DNA from 2 places in the Bacillus sp. FSL K6-3431 genome. Region 1 is predicted to be linked to the other one. Evidence: predicted binding sites of a transcription regulator. Region 1 holds the regulator's gene; the other holds the start of a gene.
The links. The regulator LexA, encoded in region 1, represses DNA repair genes until DNA is damaged. The targets are predictions, from matches to a motif close to CGAACATATGTTCG.
Positions count from the first base shown of each region.

Region 2: the regulator LexA is predicted to act here: its motif matches at 1,511-1,524, upstream of MHB53_RS23305 (YolD-like family protein).

Region 1 covers NZ_JBBOCT010000001.1:996,099-1,005,895, reverse strand. The annotation lists gene MHB53_RS05105 (solute symporter family protein) at 1-342, shown strand, start outside; gene MHB53_RS05100 (alpha/beta fold hydrolase) at 397-1,167, shown strand; gene spoIIP (stage II sporulation protein P) at 2,086-3,168, shown strand; gene lexA (transcriptional repressor LexA) at 3,210-3,833, opposite strand; gene yneA (cell division suppressor protein YneA) at 3,992-4,324, shown strand; gene MHB53_RS05080 (YneB family resolvase-like protein) at 4,340-5,008, shown strand; gene MHB53_RS05075 (DUF896 domain-containing protein) at 5,121-5,354, shown strand; gene tkt (transketolase) at 5,692-7,692, shown strand; gene sirA (sporulation inhibitor of replication protein SirA) at 7,888-8,331, shown strand; gene MHB53_RS05060 (YneF family protein) at 8,408-8,626, shown strand; gene MHB53_RS05055 (hypothetical protein) at 8,784-9,149, shown strand; gene MHB53_RS05050 (serine/threonine protein kinase) at 9,725-9,797, shown strand, end outside.
Region 2 covers NZ_JBBOCT010000001.1:4,893,280-4,903,076, forward strand. The annotation lists gene MHB53_RS23295 (N-acetylmuramoyl-L-alanine amidase) at 1-1,059, shown strand, start outside; gene MHB53_RS23300 (hypothetical protein) at 1,078-1,455, opposite strand; gene MHB53_RS23305 (YolD-like family protein) at 1,564-1,836, shown strand; gene MHB53_RS23310 (hypothetical protein) at 1,953-2,222, opposite strand; gene MHB53_RS23315 (beta-class carbonic anhydrase) at 2,976-3,539, opposite strand; gene queF (preQ(1) synthase) at 3,848-4,345, shown strand; gene MHB53_RS23325 (hypothetical protein) at 4,381-4,686, shown strand; gene mnhG (monovalent cation/H(+) antiporter subunit G) at 4,869-5,207, opposite strand; gene MHB53_RS23335 (Na(+)/H(+) antiporter subunit F1) at 5,191-5,475, opposite strand; gene MHB53_RS23340 (Na+/H+ antiporter subunit E) at 5,475-5,951, opposite strand; gene MHB53_RS23345 (Na+/H+ antiporter subunit D) at 5,997-7,478, opposite strand; gene MHB53_RS23350 (Na(+)/H(+) antiporter subunit C) at 7,471-7,812, opposite strand; gene MHB53_RS23355 (Na(+)/H(+) antiporter subunit B) at 7,812-8,234, opposite strand; gene MHB53_RS23360 (Na+/H+ antiporter subunit A) at 8,231-9,797, opposite strand, start outside.

The DNA of each region.
Region 1 (9,797 bases):
CTTGTATCACTTGCCTTTTGCGTTGCCGCTAGTGCTAACTTACCTGTCATTTTATACACAATCTACTGGAAGAAATTCAACACGACAGGAGCACTAACAGCAATGGCAGCCGGGTTGATTTCAGCCCTCGTCCTTGTTGCGTTGAGTCCTAACGTATTTTCACCAGTAGCTGGTGCAGCAATATTTGTCGGCGAACCACTTTTCCCTTTAACAAACCCAGCACTCGTATCCGTTCCATTAGGATTTATTGGTGGATATGTCGGAACGCTTCTCTCAAAAGAAGTGGACGAAAAACGATATTCAGAAGTAACGGTGAGAGCGAATACAGGTTATAGGGACTAAATCCGGATTCAAAATAAATTACACAGTAAAGTGGTGATAACGAAAGGAGATCCGATGCCTTTACTTAAACAAAACAACAGTAAAATTTACTATGAAGTTGTAGGAGAAGGTGAAACAATTGTTTTTACCCACGGTGCTTCTTGGGATCATGCACAATGGGAGCCCCAAATAAGGTATTTTTCAAAAGGTTATCAAACGATTGCTTGGGATGTGCGAGGGCATGGGAAGTCTACATTACCTGCTGGAAAAGTGGACTCTAATGATTTTTCAAAGGATTTGATCACTTTATTAGACCATTTAGATGTAGAAAAAGCACATTTATGTGGATTATCTATGGGTGGGCATATATCGCTTCAAACAGCTGCTCGTTATCCAGAAAGGGTAAGCTCTTTAATATTAATAGGAACTCCGTTTACTAATACGTTTAATCGATTTGAAAAGTTTTTTATGCCGATAAACAGATTGTCGAATCGCTTTATTTCTATGAAGACCTTGGGCAAATGGCAAGGTAGAGCATTATCAAAGTTTAATTCTAACAATAAACAATATATTGAAGAGGTAGTTTCTAGGATGCCCCATGAGGTATGGCTTCGTTTATGGGATACAATTTCTCGAATGGAAAGTGAGCAACAATTACAAAATATTGAATGCCCTACCCTGATTATGCAAGGTGAAAACGATACAATGATAAGCAGACAGCAAGAAGTTATGCATGACAAAATAAAAAATTCAGAGCTGAAAATTATTAAACAAGCACATCATGCGACAAATCTTGATCAACCAGAAGAAGTAAATAGATACATGCATGATTTTATAAAAAAATAAGTAAAACCGCCAATGGGTTATAAAAGTATAATATAAGAACAAAAAGAGGGACTGTACATTACTAGGATGCGTTTACAGTCCAATGAAATGTACCATATAAATTTTACAAAATAGGTAAGGGTTAATCTAACACTAGAACAAAAACCAATTTCAATGGTCGCGGAATCTTAACATTTTTTTCATAAGGAAGAGGGAAGGGAGTGTGTTCTCATAACACCACATGAATGAATTTGAATATGAAAATGTTAGAGATGTTAAAGATTAATTCTACTTTGGCATCTTTTTTTGTAATTTCTATGATAACGATCAAATGTATATTATAGTAAACTCTCCTTCGTTAGTAACTGAGACTCCTACATCTGTGTTGATGCAAAATATGACCAACATTTCGCTTAAATTATGTGTTGCTAGTCTAGCCTCCCGGTAATAAACGCAGTTTCTTTTTCCTTTAATATTCCAGAATTTCTTTATTTGTGTTCTCCATTTCACTGCACTGACTGTCTATTATGAATTTTATCAAATACTTTTTTGAATTGAATTTATGGTTTTAACAAATATATATGGAAACTATATGTCTGAAAGGTTGACCTATCTATTGTGGTAGCAAAAATACGGAGGTAGTGAACAATAGAGCGTCAAAGCAGCAGGTATGTAATAATTTCAGGTTACTGTTTTTGACAAATGGAAGTGCCTTATCAAGTGCCTTCCAAAAATCTCGATAATAATATCTATTATTCTTTATTCCATATCTTAGTAGATTTGTAGCGATAAATGCCCTCTATAAACTTATATAGAGGTTTTTTGTATGAAAGAAAAGATCATCAACTCTAGCAAAAATTTTATTGAAAATTACTCATAGTCTATTATTTGTTTCATATAAATGAATAATAACTACATTCACACTAAGGATTGAAGCCGATGCTAAAAATTGCTGCAAGATCTATGCTATCCATCATAGCTATTTTCTGTTTAATATCCATCATAGCTTTTTCCAGTTTGAAAATAAGTTACTTATCATTCATAGGGAACGATGATTCAAGAACGATGTCATTTCTATATATTATGTCACTTGAAAATCATTCACTCCAATCTGTTTTGCCGTATTCACAGAAACGGTCTCTTGGTAAGGATGCATTGGCATTACTGACGAATATTAATTTGAATGATATGAAGACATTTCTGATTAGTGAAATCCCAGGTTTATATGCAGCTAGTCCTAAAATACTTATAGCAGGAGAAGGGACAGATTTTACTAATTTGCCGATTGAGTCGCCCCCTCCAGCAGATTTTGGTAAAGAAGAGAAAAGTGAAACAAAAGTGGAGGAGCCAAAGGAAGAAGCAAAGAATCAAACAAAGGACTTTACAGCTTATATTTATCATTCACATACTCGGGAATCATATTTGCCAATGTTACAAGGGGATCAAGCATCAGATAAAGAAAAAAATGTGACATTACTAGGAAAAAGACTAGGTCAAAAATTAGAAGAAAAAGGAATAAAGACTTTAGTAGACACAACGGATGTAGAAGGAATACTTAAACAAAGGAACATGAAGTACTATCAGTCATATTCAGTATCACGTGAACTAGTTACAGAAGCGATGAATCAAAATAAAAAAGTTGAACTTATTTTCGATATTCATCGGGATTCACAAAGAAAGGATGTTACAACTGCCACAATTAACGGTCAGAAGTTTGCAAAACTCTTTTTTGTTGTAGGGTTAGGGCATCCAAACTATGAAAAAAATCTAAAGTTTGCTGGTAAGCTTCACAACATGATAAAAGCAAAATATCCAAATCTTTCAAGAGGAGTGTATGAAAAACCCAGAGATAATTTTAACAATGGAATCTATAATCAAGATTTAGCTGGTAAATCTTTGGTGATAGAAATCGGTGGTATTGATAATAATCTTGAAGAATTAAATCGCACAGTAGATGTGCTTGCAGAAATCGTAAGTGAATATTACTGGGAGGATTCAGTAGAAGCAAGTAAAACAAAATAAAGCCTTGACATCTTAATTGATGCAAAGGCTCCGTTAGCTTTTTAATGAATAACTTGGCGATACAAACCAATTACTTTTCCAAGAATAGAAACTTCATGTAAAATAATCGGCTCCATATTGGAATTCTCTGGTTGCAGTCGGAAATAGTCTTTTTCTTTAAAAAATCTTTTTACTGTTGCTTCATTTTCTTCTGTCATTGCAACAACGATTTCTCCATTATTAGCTGTTTGTTGTTGTCGAACAATCACATAGTCGCCATTTAATATCCCAGCTTCGATCATACTTTCGCCGACAATTTCTAGCATAAACACATGTTCATCAGTAGGCACCAATTGTTCTGGAAGTGGAAAATATTCTTCAATATTTTCGATTGCAGAAATAGGTAAACCTGCAGTAACTTTACCTACAAGAGGGACATTAACCGTATTTTGACGTGGAATATGATCTTCATCTATTTTGAGAATCTCTATTGCACGGGGCTTAGTCGGATCTCTTCTAATGAAGCCTTTGCTTTCAAGCCTGGATAAATGTCCATGAACTGTAGAGCTTGAAGCAAGTCCGACTGCCTCACCGATTTCACGAACAGATGGTGGATATCCTTTTGATTTAACCTCTAATTTAATGAAGTCTAAAATATCCTGTTGTCGTTTTGATATTTTCAACATTATTTTCACGCTCCATTTTTTATATATATTTTAACTGTATTATATCACGGAAAATGCCCGCATACAAACATAAGTTCGAAAAAGTGTTGACTTCAAACATGTGTTCGATTTATACTAATGTTAACAAACAGAACAAACATTCGAAAGAGGGATATAGGATGAATTATATATGGAAAAAGTATTCTTTTGCTATAATCTTATTTATTTTAACTTTTGTGATGGGAATCTATGTTATTTTTAGTTCAAATAGTAATACAAATGAGTATGTTATCATTACTGTTCAAGATGGAGAATCACTATGGTCAATTTCTGAGAGATACGCTCATAATTTAGGTGTGACCACTTCAGAATTTGTTAATATGTTAGAAGAGAAGAATGAATTAAAACATAAGTTAATAAAAAGTGGAGAGCAGTTAAAGGTGCCAACACCAAATGAAAAATTAGATAACTTAGATAATCATGAAAGACAATTTGTTATTCAAACAGAATAAGGATGTGGAACAAAAGTGAAAGCAATTATTTATTGCCGCGTTAGTACAGAGAAAGAAACACAGGAAACATCCCTAATAAGGCAAGAGGAAGAACTTTTGGAAGCGGCGAATAAATGGAATTTAGAAGTCGATTCAGTTATTTGCGATCGGTTTAGCGGCTACGAGTTAGATCGACCGGGCGTATTGATAATGTTGGAAAAAATTCAAAAAGAAAATATCGATGCGATTCTTATCCAAGATGAAACAAGACTTGGTAGAGGGAATGCAAGAATCGCATTGTTACATTGCTTAATGAAGGCAGGCGTGAAATTATATAGTTTTTCTCACCATGGTGAACTTGAGATTTCTGAAACAGATTCAATGGTTCTTGACATAATAAGTATGGTTGAAGAGCATCAGCGAAAGCTCCATAATTTTAAAATTAAAAAGGGAATGAAGCGTGCGATAGCACGGGGATACCGCCCTGAAAAAAATTTAAAAAACAAAGGAAATGTTGAGGGGAGAGATCGAAAGGATGTCCCCTTGGAGGAAATAATTCGCTTCCGAAAAAATGGTCTTACGTTTGCAGAAATCGCGGCGACGATGAGAGGTTTTGGATATGATGTATCTAAAGCTACCGTACATAGAAGATTTCAAGAGTATACGCTTGAAACAGAACAGATTGGAAATACAAATAGTTCATGAGAAGATAGATGATTTGATGTCTGTCTTCTTTTTTAGTATATTTGTTTTAATTAATGACATATCGATTGGGTTTGGCTCTTGACCAAATGTAATCGTAAAAGGAGTTTTAAAGATGTTGCCAAAAGAAAAACTGGCTAGAATTAATGAGCTAGCCAAAAAAGCAAAAACACAAAAGTTAACATCCTCTGAGGCGAAAGAACAATCAAAGTTAAGGGCAGAATATTTGAAAACCTTTCGTGCTTCCATGACACAAACAATTGAAAATGTACGTGTATATGATGCGAATGGCGAAGATGTAACTCCAGATAAAGTGAAAAAGTTACAGGGAATAAAGAAATTACACTAAACCGGAATTCCCGGTTTTTTTTGTAAGGCTATAAGTGGTGTTTATAGATACGAGATTGGTAAGAAATTCTTATCTTTGTCTGGATTCAAGATGTCTACACAGCGATATTCATGGTAAAAGTCTGAAATAACATATACCAACATCGTTTATTAACAACTTTCTTATCTGTACTAGAAGAACAAAAAATACTGAAGTGAGTCACAATGAAATGGAGACAAAGCGGAGGTAATTTGTATGGTTCTCATACAAATAATTACATGAAAATTTAAAAAGGTTGTTAATTCAACAAATTACCACTATTATAGAAGAGAGAAAATGGAGAGAAAGGTTGATATGAATGTTTGAAAAGGTAGATCAATTAGCAGTAAACACAATTAGAACTTTATCAATTGACGCAATCGAAAAGTCTAATTCTGGTCATCCGGGATTGCCTATGGGAGCAGCTCCAATGGCATACACACTTTGGACTCGCTTTATGAATCATAATCCGAAAAATCCAGCGTGGTTTAATCGTGATCGATTTGTTTTATCTGCAGGTCATGGTTCTATGTTGCTATATAGCTTGCTTCATTTGTCTGGCTATGGAGTAGAGATGAATGATATTAAAAACTTCCGCCAATGGGGTAGTAGAACTCCTGGACATCCTGAATATGGATTTACGCCTGGAGTAGAGGCTACAACAGGACCACTTGGGCAAGGAATTGGTATGGCAGTTGGTATGGCAATGGCAGAACGCCATTTAGCTGAAGTTTATAATAAAAATAATCATCAGGTAGTGGACCATTATACATATGCACTTTGTGGAGATGGGGACTTAATGGAAGGCGTCGCTTCGGAAGCAGTGTCATTAGCAGCGCACTTACAACTTGGGAAATTAATTATGTTGTATGATTCAAATGATATTACACTCGATGGAAAACTTGATAAATCATTCTCTGAAAACGTAGCTGGCCGCTTTGAAGCTTATGGTTGGCATTATATAAGAGTGGAAGATGGAAATAATTTGGAGGAAATTGCTAATGCAATTGAAGCAGCTAAAAACGAAACTGCGAAACCGACATTAATCGAAGTGAAGACAGTGATTGGTTACGGTGCTCCAAATAAATCTGGTAAGTCTGATGCTCACGGTGCACCCCTTGGCGAGGCGGAAATGAGACTTGCTAAAGAATATTACCAATGGACATATGAAGATGATTTTTATGTGCCATCTGAAGTTTACGAAGTATTTGAAGAAAGAATAGTAAATAAAGGAAAACAAACAGAAGCAGAGTGGGATGAGCTTTTCTCAAATTATAAAGCAGAAAATCCTGAACTAGCTGCACAACTAGAACAAGCAATCGCTGGAGATTTACCTGAAGGATGGGACAAAGATATTACTGTCTATGAAACCGGTAAGAGCTTAGCTACAAGAGCTTCTAGTAGTGAAGTTATGAATGATATTGCTAAGAACCTACCATCGCTTGTAGGAGGAGCAGCTGACCTTGCAAGTTCTAATAAAACAATGATAGCTGGTGAATCCGATTACGGTGCTGATAATTATTCTGGCAGAAATATCTGGTTTGGTGTAAGGGAATTTGGAATGGCTGCAGCTATGAATGGAATTGCCCTTCACGGAGGATTAAAAGTGTTCGGTGGAACATTCTTTGTCTTCTCTGATTATTTGCGACCTGCAATTAGACTTGCTGCTTTAATGGAACTTCCTGTAACATATGTATTTACTCATGATAGTATTGCAGTTGGAGAAGATGGACCAACACATGAGCCAGTTGAACAACTTGCAGCACTAAGGGCTATGCCAGGTTTATCGATTATTAGACCTGCGGACGGTAATGAAACAGCAGCTGCTTGGCAGTCTGCAATGGAATCTAAGCATAAACCGACTGCACTCATCTTATCACGTCAGAACTTACCAACTTTACCAAGTACAGCTGAAAATGCAAAGCAAGGTATAGAAAAAGGAGCTTATGTAGTTTCTCCTGCTGCAAATGAATCTGCTGTTGCCCTTATTTTAGCGACTGGTTCTGAAGTAAGTCTTGCAGTGGAAGCACAAACAGCATTAGCAAAAGAAGACATTTATGTTTCTGTTGTAAGTATGCCTTCTTGGGACAAGTTTGAGGAACAATCGAAAGAATATAAAGAATCTATTATACCAAAAACAATTAAAAAGCGTTTAGCGATAGAAATGGCATCTCCGTTTGGCTGGGAAAGATACACGGGAGATGAAGGAGATATACTAGCAATTGATCGTTTTGGAGCATCTGCACCAGGAGAAAAAATTGCTGAGGAATTCGGATTTACAGTTGGAAATGTAGTTAAACGTGTAAAATCCCTACTATAATAATAAGTAAATGAGAAGAGAGCCGTTTTTTAGCGGTTCTCTTTTTTTTGTGAAAATAAAGGATAATTGAATCTAATATAGAACTATAGATGGAAAGGAAGATTATCTATCAATGAACATGGTATAATAATTTAACATAAATAAAACAATAAAATCATCCTTATCTAAAATGAAGCTGGCTGAGGAGTGTATTCAATGCAAACTCGAACTTATTTCATTTATTTAATAGAAGATGAAGTGGCAGATTACTTTTATGGTCGCGAAAATAAATTTTATGAATTGTTTGTGGCTGATCGAAAAGTCCAAGGTGATCTACAAGAAATTGTGAAAAAACAAATTCATTTTATAACAAAACCATTACCTTACTTAGAGCTCCATCGTCATTTATCATCCTCCGTTCAAAAAACGGACATGCATATTAAAGGGAAGGCTTACTATATAGACGCCTCAAAAGGGAAGAAAAGAGCGGAATTGATTATTAAGAAGCGGTACCTCAAGCTTGATGCCTTAGGAGGATTCGAATCAGAGTCGATTTTCTTTGAGGTACTTCGCAAATTTGATGGTCGGTTTTTAGCGGTAGATATCGAAAATAATCGTTATGGGTGGATTAAAGCAGTAAAAGAGAGAAAGTATGTATGAAATAATGGAGTGTTATTGTATAATATATTGGTATTGAGTAAACTGGACTGTAGACAACATGAAGGAGGAAATTCATATGCTTTGGCAATTCATTTTAACGGGTGTACTTGCACTGCTTGCCGGTGTAGCGCTAGGGTTTTTCATTGCCCGTAAATATATGATGACATATTTAAAGAAAAATCCACCAATTAATGAACAAATGCTAAAAATGATGATGATGCAAATGGGACAAAAACCGTCGCAAAAGAAAATCAATCAAATGATGCAGGCAATGAACAAACAACAGGGTAAGTAAAGCTTGTTGGATCAAGGGTTTGAAACCCTGTTTACATAATCTGTTTCATTGTTTCGCTTGAGCCATATTTATAAAATGGGCTAAATTGCTTGATTTTCCTATACGCATTCACAAAAATCACTTCTCTGATGAAAAATCAATCAGGGAGGTGATTTTTTTGTTGTCATTATCTTTACGAGAAGCAATTGAAGAATACAAAATATTATGCAAAGTTAGAAATTTTACTAAGAAAACGATGATTAATAAGATCAAAGAAGCAAAACAATTAACCGTACTTCTTGAAAATAATCATGGAATTACGCAACTTAATCAGATCACCACTCATGTTATGAAAGCCTCTTTGAGAATGAAACGGCAAGCACAATTACAACCGCATTCCATACACTCGATGGCTAAGATGATCAAAGCACTCTTCAATTGGGGTTTGACAGCAGAGTACGTTACTGAAAACCCTTTAGACAAAGTCGATTTACCGAAAATACCCAAAATACCTAAAAGCCTGTTATATATAGTGAATTATTAAATTTAGATTTTGAAACTTGTGACCTTTCAGTTAATTTTAGGGGAGATATGACGAACCACTTTTGCTTCAAGCGTTGAATTAAAGTAAGATCACTTTTGTGCTAATAACCCGTTTTGTTATGATACAAACCAATTAATTCCTTGTATATTCTTCAAATACAGTCACTCATTGTCTTACATAGTTATGGTTAACAAAAAACTAACAAAAGTTTAGTTGAAATTGTTGATACCTTACGAGAAAAGAAGTGGTTTTTGAACAGAATACTGCTATTCGTGAACGAACAATGGCTGGCTAAAACAACTGAGCAAGGGGCGTAAAGCTGGAAGACCTAATGTTAATCAGCTAAAATTAAATCAGGCTAGCACCATATATTCTCGAAAAATGACAGTTAAGGAAATTGAAGAAGCTTCCAAGGTTTCGGCTGCTATCATCTTTACTATTATTTTAAAATGAGCGTACTTTTTACACTTCATAATCAATTATACTGATGAGCTCAAATTGAACGTAGAAACACTCAAGAGATTGTTAATTAAGGGGTTTTAAGCTATGTGTAAGATCCTGATTTAAGGGAAGAGGTGAGGAACATTTTTATTTTGCGGTCAATTCGAAAAATTTATCAGTTTTTTGTAGATATACCTATTAAAGAGG
Region 2 (9,797 bases), 3.9 Mb from region 1:
AACCCTTGTAATTTTATCACGATCCACGAAACAGGAAATTATGATAAAGGTGTTGGCGCTCAAAGGCATGCCGATCTACAGACTAATGGATTCACTGCATCCTGGCAATACCAAGTGGACGATAAAGTGATTATACAATCATATCCTGATAGCGTACGGTGCTGGCATGCAGGGGATGGAAATGGCAAAGGGAATATGGAGTCCATTGGCATCGAAATTTGTGTTAATCCAGACAGTGACTTTAAAAAGGCTGTTGCAAATGCAGCTGAATTAGTTAAACACTTAATGAAAAAGCATAACATCCCACTCACTAATGTTGTTCAACATAATCGATGGAGTGGAAAAAACTGTCCAACAAATTTACGTAGTGGAGCGAAGGGGATTAATTGGTCGGGTTTCATTTATCTAGTAAGCTTAAAGCAAGATAAACCTATCGAGAATAAGCCTGTTGCTGTAACCCCACCTAAAGTAGAAACTGGTCCAGTAAAGAATATACCATCAGCAGGAAAGCCGTCTACACCTAATACAGGTCACGGTATTGTTGATTGGATGAACATTAACAAAATGGATTCTAGCTATGCTAATCGAGCAAAGCTTGCCAAGGAATATGGAATTGACCACTATTCAGGGACGGCTGCACAAAACACAGAATTACTTGCTAAACTTAAAGGTGGTAAGCCTAGCAAACCAGTAGAAAAGCCGATTGAAAAGCCTGTTACAAAACCTGTACAGTCTGAAAGTGTAGTTGACTACATGAACAGTAAAGGCATGAATTCCGGTTTTGCTAATCGTAAAAAGTTAGCTACTCAATATGGCATTAAAAATTATTCAGGCACTGCTGCTCAAAACATTACGCTTCTGAATAAGCTACAGGGCGGGGTGGTTGTCAATAAGCCAAAAGGAAACCAAAAGACTACAAGTGTGGTCGATTACCTAAATTCAATCGGACAGGATTCAGGCTTTAATAATCGTGCTAAGTTAGCCAAGAAGCATGGTATTAAAAACTACACTGGTACAGCAGGGCAGAATACAGCGTTGTTAAATAAACTAAGAAAGTAAGTCAAGGCGACCTATCCATTATGTGGACGGGTCGCTATTTTTGTTTTGTCCACCATTCATATATTCCCTCAACAACTCTTCAACTTTGTTACGTAACCTTGGATTATAGTAATTAGTCGGCTCTTCATAGCCTTTATACAAAAACAAATAATTAGTAGTCACTTCTCCCTTGCCCGTATAAACTAACTCCATATTATTTTTATGCATATATCTCTTTACCTCAGTGAGATCCTTTTTAACATTTTTAATTACTTCTTCTATTATAACTTCATAAGGGCTTTTAAATTTAAAAGGACTAACCTCGACCACTTTCAAATCCCGTTGTAATACTTTTATTAGAAAAGGTAAACAAACTGCTTTGCTCAGTATCTCCCGATCATGATCAGGTATCATCATTCATCCTCCTGATTTAATATTTATCTTATCTTAACCAAAAAACATATTTTTGACAAGAACTAATGTTCGTAATATAATAAGAACAAATGTTTTGGGAGGATGATAATTATGTTAGCTATACCAAAGCCAAAAAAAGTGAAGAAAGAATCTATGCAAACTCCAAAGCTTACAGAAGAGGACTACATTGAAATTGGAGAGAGGATTTCAGAAGCATATGAATTTGAATCACCAATCACTATAACTACATTCCGAAATAGGAAACATGAAAAATTCACAGGTATAATTACAGGAATGAACGCAGGAACCAAAATGATCGATCTTGATACAGGAGAGATTGATCGTATTAAAATAAGTGTTAATATTATTGTAGATGTGCAATAAGAAAATCCCCGTTCATGAGAGCGGGGATTAATCTTTAGTAATTTTGCAAACTGGTCACACGATCGGCAACGAACGATACCCAATGAATTGAAATGAACTGAAAACTCCTAAGGCTATTATATGGAAGAAACTCGATTTACAGCAATATTGAAACGTCTTAAAATACGTTGCAACACCATCAGTGAGTTTCCTAAACCGTGCGTCGCAGGTTCGATTCCTGCTGGGGCCGTTACCAAAAACCTATTGATAGCAGGGATGTAGCGTCTTGTTCCCTTGCTATTTTTTTGTTGAAAACTGTTATTGGTGGCAGAATGGTGCCCTTTAGTCGGTAAAAGTGTATTTTTGGTTGGGGTTTCAACGTTTTTATCAGCAAACATTTCATCCAATTTAGCTACTGATTCATCCTGCATGTTTGGCAAAACATGAGAATAGATCAAGTGTAACTGTGATTAAATAATGACCTGATTTTTCCCAAAATAGCTTCGCTCACTGACTTTGAAGTGTGCGAAGCTATTTATTTTTTTGTAACTTTAAATAATCGGAAAAAAACTCCGAATATTATAACGCAGAATAAAGATTGTAAAGTATTCTCAGTCCATTTGAACATATTATACCTACTGTAATCCGAAGATATTAAAGCTATAAGTAGAACAATAAATGTTAAAAAGTATGTAAAAGTAATTTTCATGAAATCCTCCACATGTGCTGTAGGAATATATGCTTTTAAAATTCTACTGTATTCCAATATTTATATTTTATTTCCCAAGTTAAAGATTTAGATTTTTTGTACATGATTTTTAACAGATGATTAAAGGGGAACATAGGTTTCGAATATAAGACATGAAAGTCACGTCCAGTACATGTCTATATACAGTCAATTAAGGCAGGTATTTTTATAGTTAGGGTGATATGTACGTTGATCGTCTATAGGTTAAAGATACTTCGTTTTGCTAGGTCCTAATGCAGATGAACCAAAGCTAATAATACGAAACTGCTAAAATGATTTCCTAAACCGCGCGAGACAGGTACGATTCCTCTAGAGCCGTTTGTAAATGAAAAAGCAATGGTGCGAGTCTAGCGATTTGCACCATTGCTTTTTTATGATTACTAAGATTTTTTTCAGAAGATTCTTTTACAATTTACTTTTCATATCCATCAACAACCAAATCCAACTCCCCAGTAACAGGGTCAATAACAAGTCCATGGATAGGAACATCACTTACCATTAATGGATGGCTTTGGATCATGCCGACGCTATGTTTAACGCTATCCTCCACACTGTCAAAGCCTTCAAGCCACTGGTCAAGTTTAATTCCGGAATTTTTAATAATATCGAATGTTTCCTCGGGGACTCCCCGCTTGGCCATTGTTTCGAGCATATGATCACTTTCAATCGCACTCATACCGCAATCATGATGACCAACGACGTACACTTCATCTGCTTTAAGCTCATAGACAGCAATTAAAATACTGCGCATAATACTTCCAAATGGATTTTTAACGACAGCCCCAGCCGTTTTTACGACTTTGACATCACCGTTTTTCATATTCATTGCTTTATGTAGTAATTCGACTAAACGGGTGTCCATACAGGTAAGGATAACTAGCTTCTTATCGGGAAATTTCGTTGTTGCATATTGTTCGTATAACTTTTCTTCAACAAAAATTTTGTTATGGTCTAGTATTTCTGTTAACAGTGACATCATTTACACCTCTTCTTTCTTATAATATATATTACCGAAAAGTTCAAATTAATAAAAGCAATACATACTGATTGACGAAATATGATTGGTCCAGTATGATAGGATTTGCAATAATATACACCCAAACGGGAGAGGTTCATAGCGATAAACCCTCTATAAAAAACTATGGATGCCATATCCATTCGCGATAGGGCTTTTTTATTTCTTAGTTTATCGCAAATTAACTTGGATTTAAAGCACCAATGATTGAATGTACATTTTATATGGATGACTTTTGACCGGTATGGGTAAAATAGGGAGGCTTTTTTATGGCTGGAAGAAATGATGATACATTACAAGACTTGTCGCTACTTGGTAGTCAAAACACGAAATATTTATTTGAATATTCACCGGACGTGCTCGAATCAATTAATAATTTACATAAGGATAGAGATTATTTCGTCAAATTTAATTGTCCGGAATTTACCTCGCTTTGTCCACAAACAATGCAACCAGACTTTGCTACGATGTATATTAGTTATATACCAGATCAGAAAATTGTTGAGAGTAAATCTTTGAAATTATATTTATTCAGCTTTCGAAACCATGGGGATTTTCATGAAGATTGCGTGAATATTATTATGAACGATTTAATTAAGCTGTTAGACCCACGTTATATCGAGGTCTGGGGAAAATTCACACCACGTGGCGGGCTTTCAATTGATCCATATTGTAATTATGGAAAAACTGGAACGAAGTATGAACAAATGGCAGATCATCGTATGATGAATCATGATATGTATCCGGAAAAAGTAGATAATCGTTGAAGGATAGATACATGAAATAGTAGGAGGGATTCAATGTGAATGACAATAGTGATACTATTATCTCTACTATTTCATATATTAAAATCAGACGAACAATCGAGCTAAATCAACAGAAATATATTAAAACTGAATATTGTATCAGTCTATACGAAAATAAAATTACAACCTCAAGTAATCAATTTAAACTGGAAAGTGTATTTGATGTTTCTTACAGACCATTTTCCGACAAATTTGGTTTTCTATATTTACATACAAGTCAAGGAGTGTTCGCTTTTGAGATAAGCTCTGATCCATACTATTTTATGGAAAAGGTAAGACAGCTTATAAAAAGGATGGACTAGTTCAAAAGCCAATTAATTTTAGATAAACTCGTAAAATACGTTAAGAAACGACTTGTTTAATCAAACAGAAAAGATCAAGTAAAGTGACTAATCATAAACAACCATGCTCCGATAAAAATATCGATGCATGGTTGTTTAGTTTTTAATAGAGGGGAAGTTTCTAAAGTCAGAGAGTATCTACATTATTTCTTGTGTGATAAATCGTCTTGTACACTTCGCTCTGACATTTTTACACCTGTATGGTATGCCGCCCTGCTAATTAAATGACCAGCAACAGGGGCGGTAATAAAAATGAATATGATACCAAGGATGATCCTAGCATTGAATTCACCATCATTTGAATAAAAATAGATCAATGTTCCAAGAAGAGTAAATAATACACCGAGTGTAGTAGATTTAGATGCCGCATGGTTTCTTGTATACACATCAGGCAGTCTTATAAGTCCGATAGCAGCGACTATACTTAAGAAAGTGCCAATTAATATACAAATCGCGATAGTCCATTCAGCTATGGCGCTCATATTCGATGATCTCTCCTTTCTGTAAAAACTTAGAAAAAGCAACCGTTCCAATAAAGGAAAGAATCCCAAATAATAATATGACATCTAAGAAGGCTTTTGTGTGGAATATCATAGACATAAGTCCTGTAATAGCAGCTAAATTGATTCCCATTGCATCAAGAGCAACAATTCTATCAGGTGTAGAAGGACCTTTTATCACTCTAATTAATATGATCACAGACGAAATAGAGAATCCGATCAGGGCAATTTTTAATACAATATCCAACATTAGCGGCTCACCTCCATAATCGCTTTTTCAAAAGAAAGTCTAATACTATCTACAGCTTCATCTGCATCTTCAATATCCATGGCGTGGATGTAAAGAGTTTTATTATCTTTAGACAAATCGACAACAAGTGTACCAGGGGTTAATGTAATTAGATTTGCCAAAAGAGTAATTTCCCAATCAGATTCGAGGTCTGTTTCAAAAGCGAAAATTCCTGGGCGAATCGTTAATTTTGGATTCAAAACAACTTTTAAAACTGCCAGATTGGAAAGGAGTAATTCTTTTAGAAAAAGAAGAACGAGCCATATTACTGCAAAAACCCTATATAAATAAAACCTAGATGAGAAAAATCTACGCATCACAAAAATAATGAGCAATCCTAATACATAACCAATAATAAACGTAGACAATGTGACAGAGCTCTCAAAAAACATCCATAACGATGCCATGAAAACATTTAACAATATTTGAAAAGCCATCATGTATTCCTCCTTTGCTCCGCCAGAAAATTTGCATAAGCATGTTTACTTGTTTAAAACAGCCTCGATGTAAAGAGACGGATCAATGAGCACATCTACAGCCTGGGTAATATACATATTGACGTATTCGGAGAAAACTCCATAAGAAATGGAGGCGACCATTAGCATGATAATAGGAATAAGCAACTTGCCAACGGCAATATCATGGTTCACTTTACTACCACTCGCATCTCCCCAAAAGCTATTGATGAACACCCTCATCAACGAATACAACACGAAAAGACTGGAGAACAGAATGATCAGTGCACCAACAACGTCACCTTCCGCAAAACCTCCTCTTGCAATCAAAATTTTTCCGATAAAACCACTTAAAGGAGGGATACCTGCAAGTGCAAGAATCGATAGAAAGAAGGTCCAGCCAAGCAAAGGGTAATGCCGAATCAACCCGCTAAATTTCTGATAATTGCCCGTGCCAGTGATTGCAATGATGACACCTGCAATCATGAACAATGCCGCTTTGATGATCATGTCGTGGATTAAATAGAAGACAGACCCACTCAAAGAGTCAGCGTTCATCGTACCGATTCCATACGTAATGATTCCGATCGCAACAACAATATTATAAATGATAATCTTCTTCATATCTTTATATGCGATCGCAGCGATTGCACCAAGAACGATCGTTATGAGTGATAAGATAATGAGAAGCTCATGTGTAAATCCTTGATCATGATAGAAGAATAGTGTGTATGTCCTTAATATCGAATATACACCTACTTTTGTTAACAAGGCTCCGAATAACGCCATAATGGGTGCAGGTGGTGCATAATAAGAACCCGGAAGCCAAAAGAAGAGTGGAAATATACCTCCTTTTAATCCAAAAACAATCAAAAAGAGCACTGCAACGACTGTCATGATCCCTGGTTGGCCAGCTTCCGCAATTCTTTCGGAAATATGGGCCATATTTAATGTTCCTACCATCGAATATAAATACGCGACTGCAATAACAAATAATGCAGATGACGTCACATTCACAAGCAGATATTTAATGGATTCACGCAACTGAATTTTCGTGCCGCCTATGACAATAAGCACGTACGAGGACATAAGCATCACTTCGAAAAATACGAACATGTTAAAAATATCACCCGTAGTAAATGCTCCGTTCACACCTACCATTAAAAATTGAACGATGGAATAGTAATAAAATTTTTCACGTGCTTTTCCAATTGTGCCAAAGGAGTAAAGAATGCAGCAAAGTGCGATAAAAGAACCTGTAGCAACAAGCAAAGCGGACAGCATGTCAGATACGAGTGTAATGCCGAAAGGCGCAGGCCAGCTTCCAAGATCGAGCGTTTGAATGCCACGTTGATCGATTTTATGAATCAAAATTAATGAAGCAATGAATGTTCCAGCCATTGAGAAAGCGGAAATCCACCGCTGGATAGCGACCTTTTTTGCGAAAAACATTAAAATAACTGCAGTGATAAGTGGAATTCCAATTGGCAATATTAATAAATTAATCATCAGTTTCAGTACCTCTCATCTCATCAATATTGTCAGTGCCAAGTTCTTGATAAGCTCGATAGGCCACGACCAAGAAAAAAGCTGTTACACCAAAACTGATGACGATTGCTGTTAAAACAAGCGCTTGGGGAATAGGGTCTGTATATGCTTCAGCATTTTCTCCAAGTAGTGGCACAGAACCCCGCTTCAATCCAGCCATTGTCAATAGCATCAGATGGGCTCCATGACTTAAGAGTCCTGTGCCAATAATAATCCTTAGCAAGCTTTTTGAAAGCATTAAGTAAACGGCACTTGCAAACAGAAGGCCAATTAATACGGACATTAAAATTTCCATTATTCGCTCTCTCCAATCGTTTGAATAATGGTCATCGTGGCACCAACGACAACTAAGTACACACCGATATCAAATAATACAGCAGTATGCAGGGAAGTTTTTCCAAGAATAGGTAGTGTGAAATATCCAAAGGCATGGGTGAGAAAAGGAACATTAAATAACAGTGATCCGATTCCAGTTCCGATTGCAAATAACATTCCAACTGCGATCATAATTCTATAATTAACAGGCAAACTATTCGCCACCGTCTTTATGTCATAAGCAAGTAATAGCAACACAATGGCACCGGATGTTAGAAGTCCACCAACAAAGCCACCACCTGGATTGTAATGACCTGCAAAAAATATATGAAGGGAGAACAGCAGAATAATAAATGAAACGATTTTAGTAACGGTTTGTAAAATAAGATCATTTGTATTCATTCACTCTTCCTCCTTGAAAGCCTTAATCTAATCATTCCATAAATACCTAGAGCGGCTATACCTAATACGGCTATTTCAAACATCGTATCAAACCCGCGGAAGTCAACGAGAATGACGTTTACCATATTTCCTCCAGCAGCTTTATCTGCCGTATTTTCAATATAATATTGTGCAATCGAATCAAAAATCTTCGTACTATGTGCCGAGAGGGCGATTAAAGTTACAACAATACCCACACCAGCAGCAACAATCGCATTTGTTAGTTTAAATTTAATCCGTTCTTCTTTCCTGCTCAATTTCGGTAAATGAAAGAAGCAAAGAAGAAATAATGCAACAGATATCGTTTCAATAACGAGCTGGGTGAGAACAAGATCTGGTGCTCTGAACAACATGAAGAATAGTGCGACAGTGTATCCAATCGCTCCTAGTGCAACAATCGATGTTAGGCGTGACTTTGCCATTAAAATGGTGATTGACGCTCCGACAATAATCAGTGTAAGTACAACTTCATAAACACCAATTGGTGCTACATTGGTCGTGTCTAACAAAAAAGCATCTTTCTTAAACATTGAAAAACTAAGAATGCCGATAATGGCAATAAAGATATAAATCATATATGTCCTGATTGAACCCGTCATATAACGATTTGTCGCGTTCTTAGATCCCGATTCTATTTTAATTAATCCATTGTCATACATGTTATTTAACGTAAATTGATTAGAAAGTAGTCCATAAACTCTCTTCCATTTAGGCAAAGTGATGTAAAGTAATATACCAATTAAAATAATACCAATTGTCATAAATAGAGCGGGAGAGAAACCATGCCAAAATGAAATATTTACATTAATAACTTGTCCTGCATCTATAAGGCCAGGAACGATAGATGCTACAGCTGGTTCAATAATAGACGTAGAAAGTACATTAGGGAACAAGCCAAAACCGATCACAAGCGTAGCTAAGATGATTGGAGAAATAAGCATACCAATCGGTGCTTCGTGTGGCTTTTGCGGTAAATTTTCTACCTTGGACTTACCTGTGAATGTTTTGAAGAAGAGAATCATGCTGTAAATGAACGTGAAAACACTCGCAACCCAGGCAACTACAGGAAAAAGGACGCCCCAAGTTCCAAGTTGGAATATATTCAACGATAGCACGTCAACCATGCTTTCAAGAAACATTTCTTTACTTAAAAATCCATTAAAAGGAGGTAAGCCCGCCATTGAAAATGTACCAATTAAAGCAATAGTGAACGTAATTGGCATCATCTGCATAAGTCCGCCAAGTTTACGGATATCTCTTGTACCTGTTTCGTGGTCTACAATTCCTGCGACCATGAACAAACTCCCTTTAAAAGTAGCGTGGTTAATTAAATGGAAAACAGCGGCGACAGTTGCGGCCATGTAAATATTATTATCCATTTCCGTAAAGTGAAGGGCGGCAGCGCCAACACCGAGCAAAGACATAATTAAGCCGAGCTGACTTATTGTAGAAAATGCAAGAATCGCTTTTAAATCCGTTTGTTTTACAGCGTTGATTGAACCCCATAGCAGAGTCAATACTCCT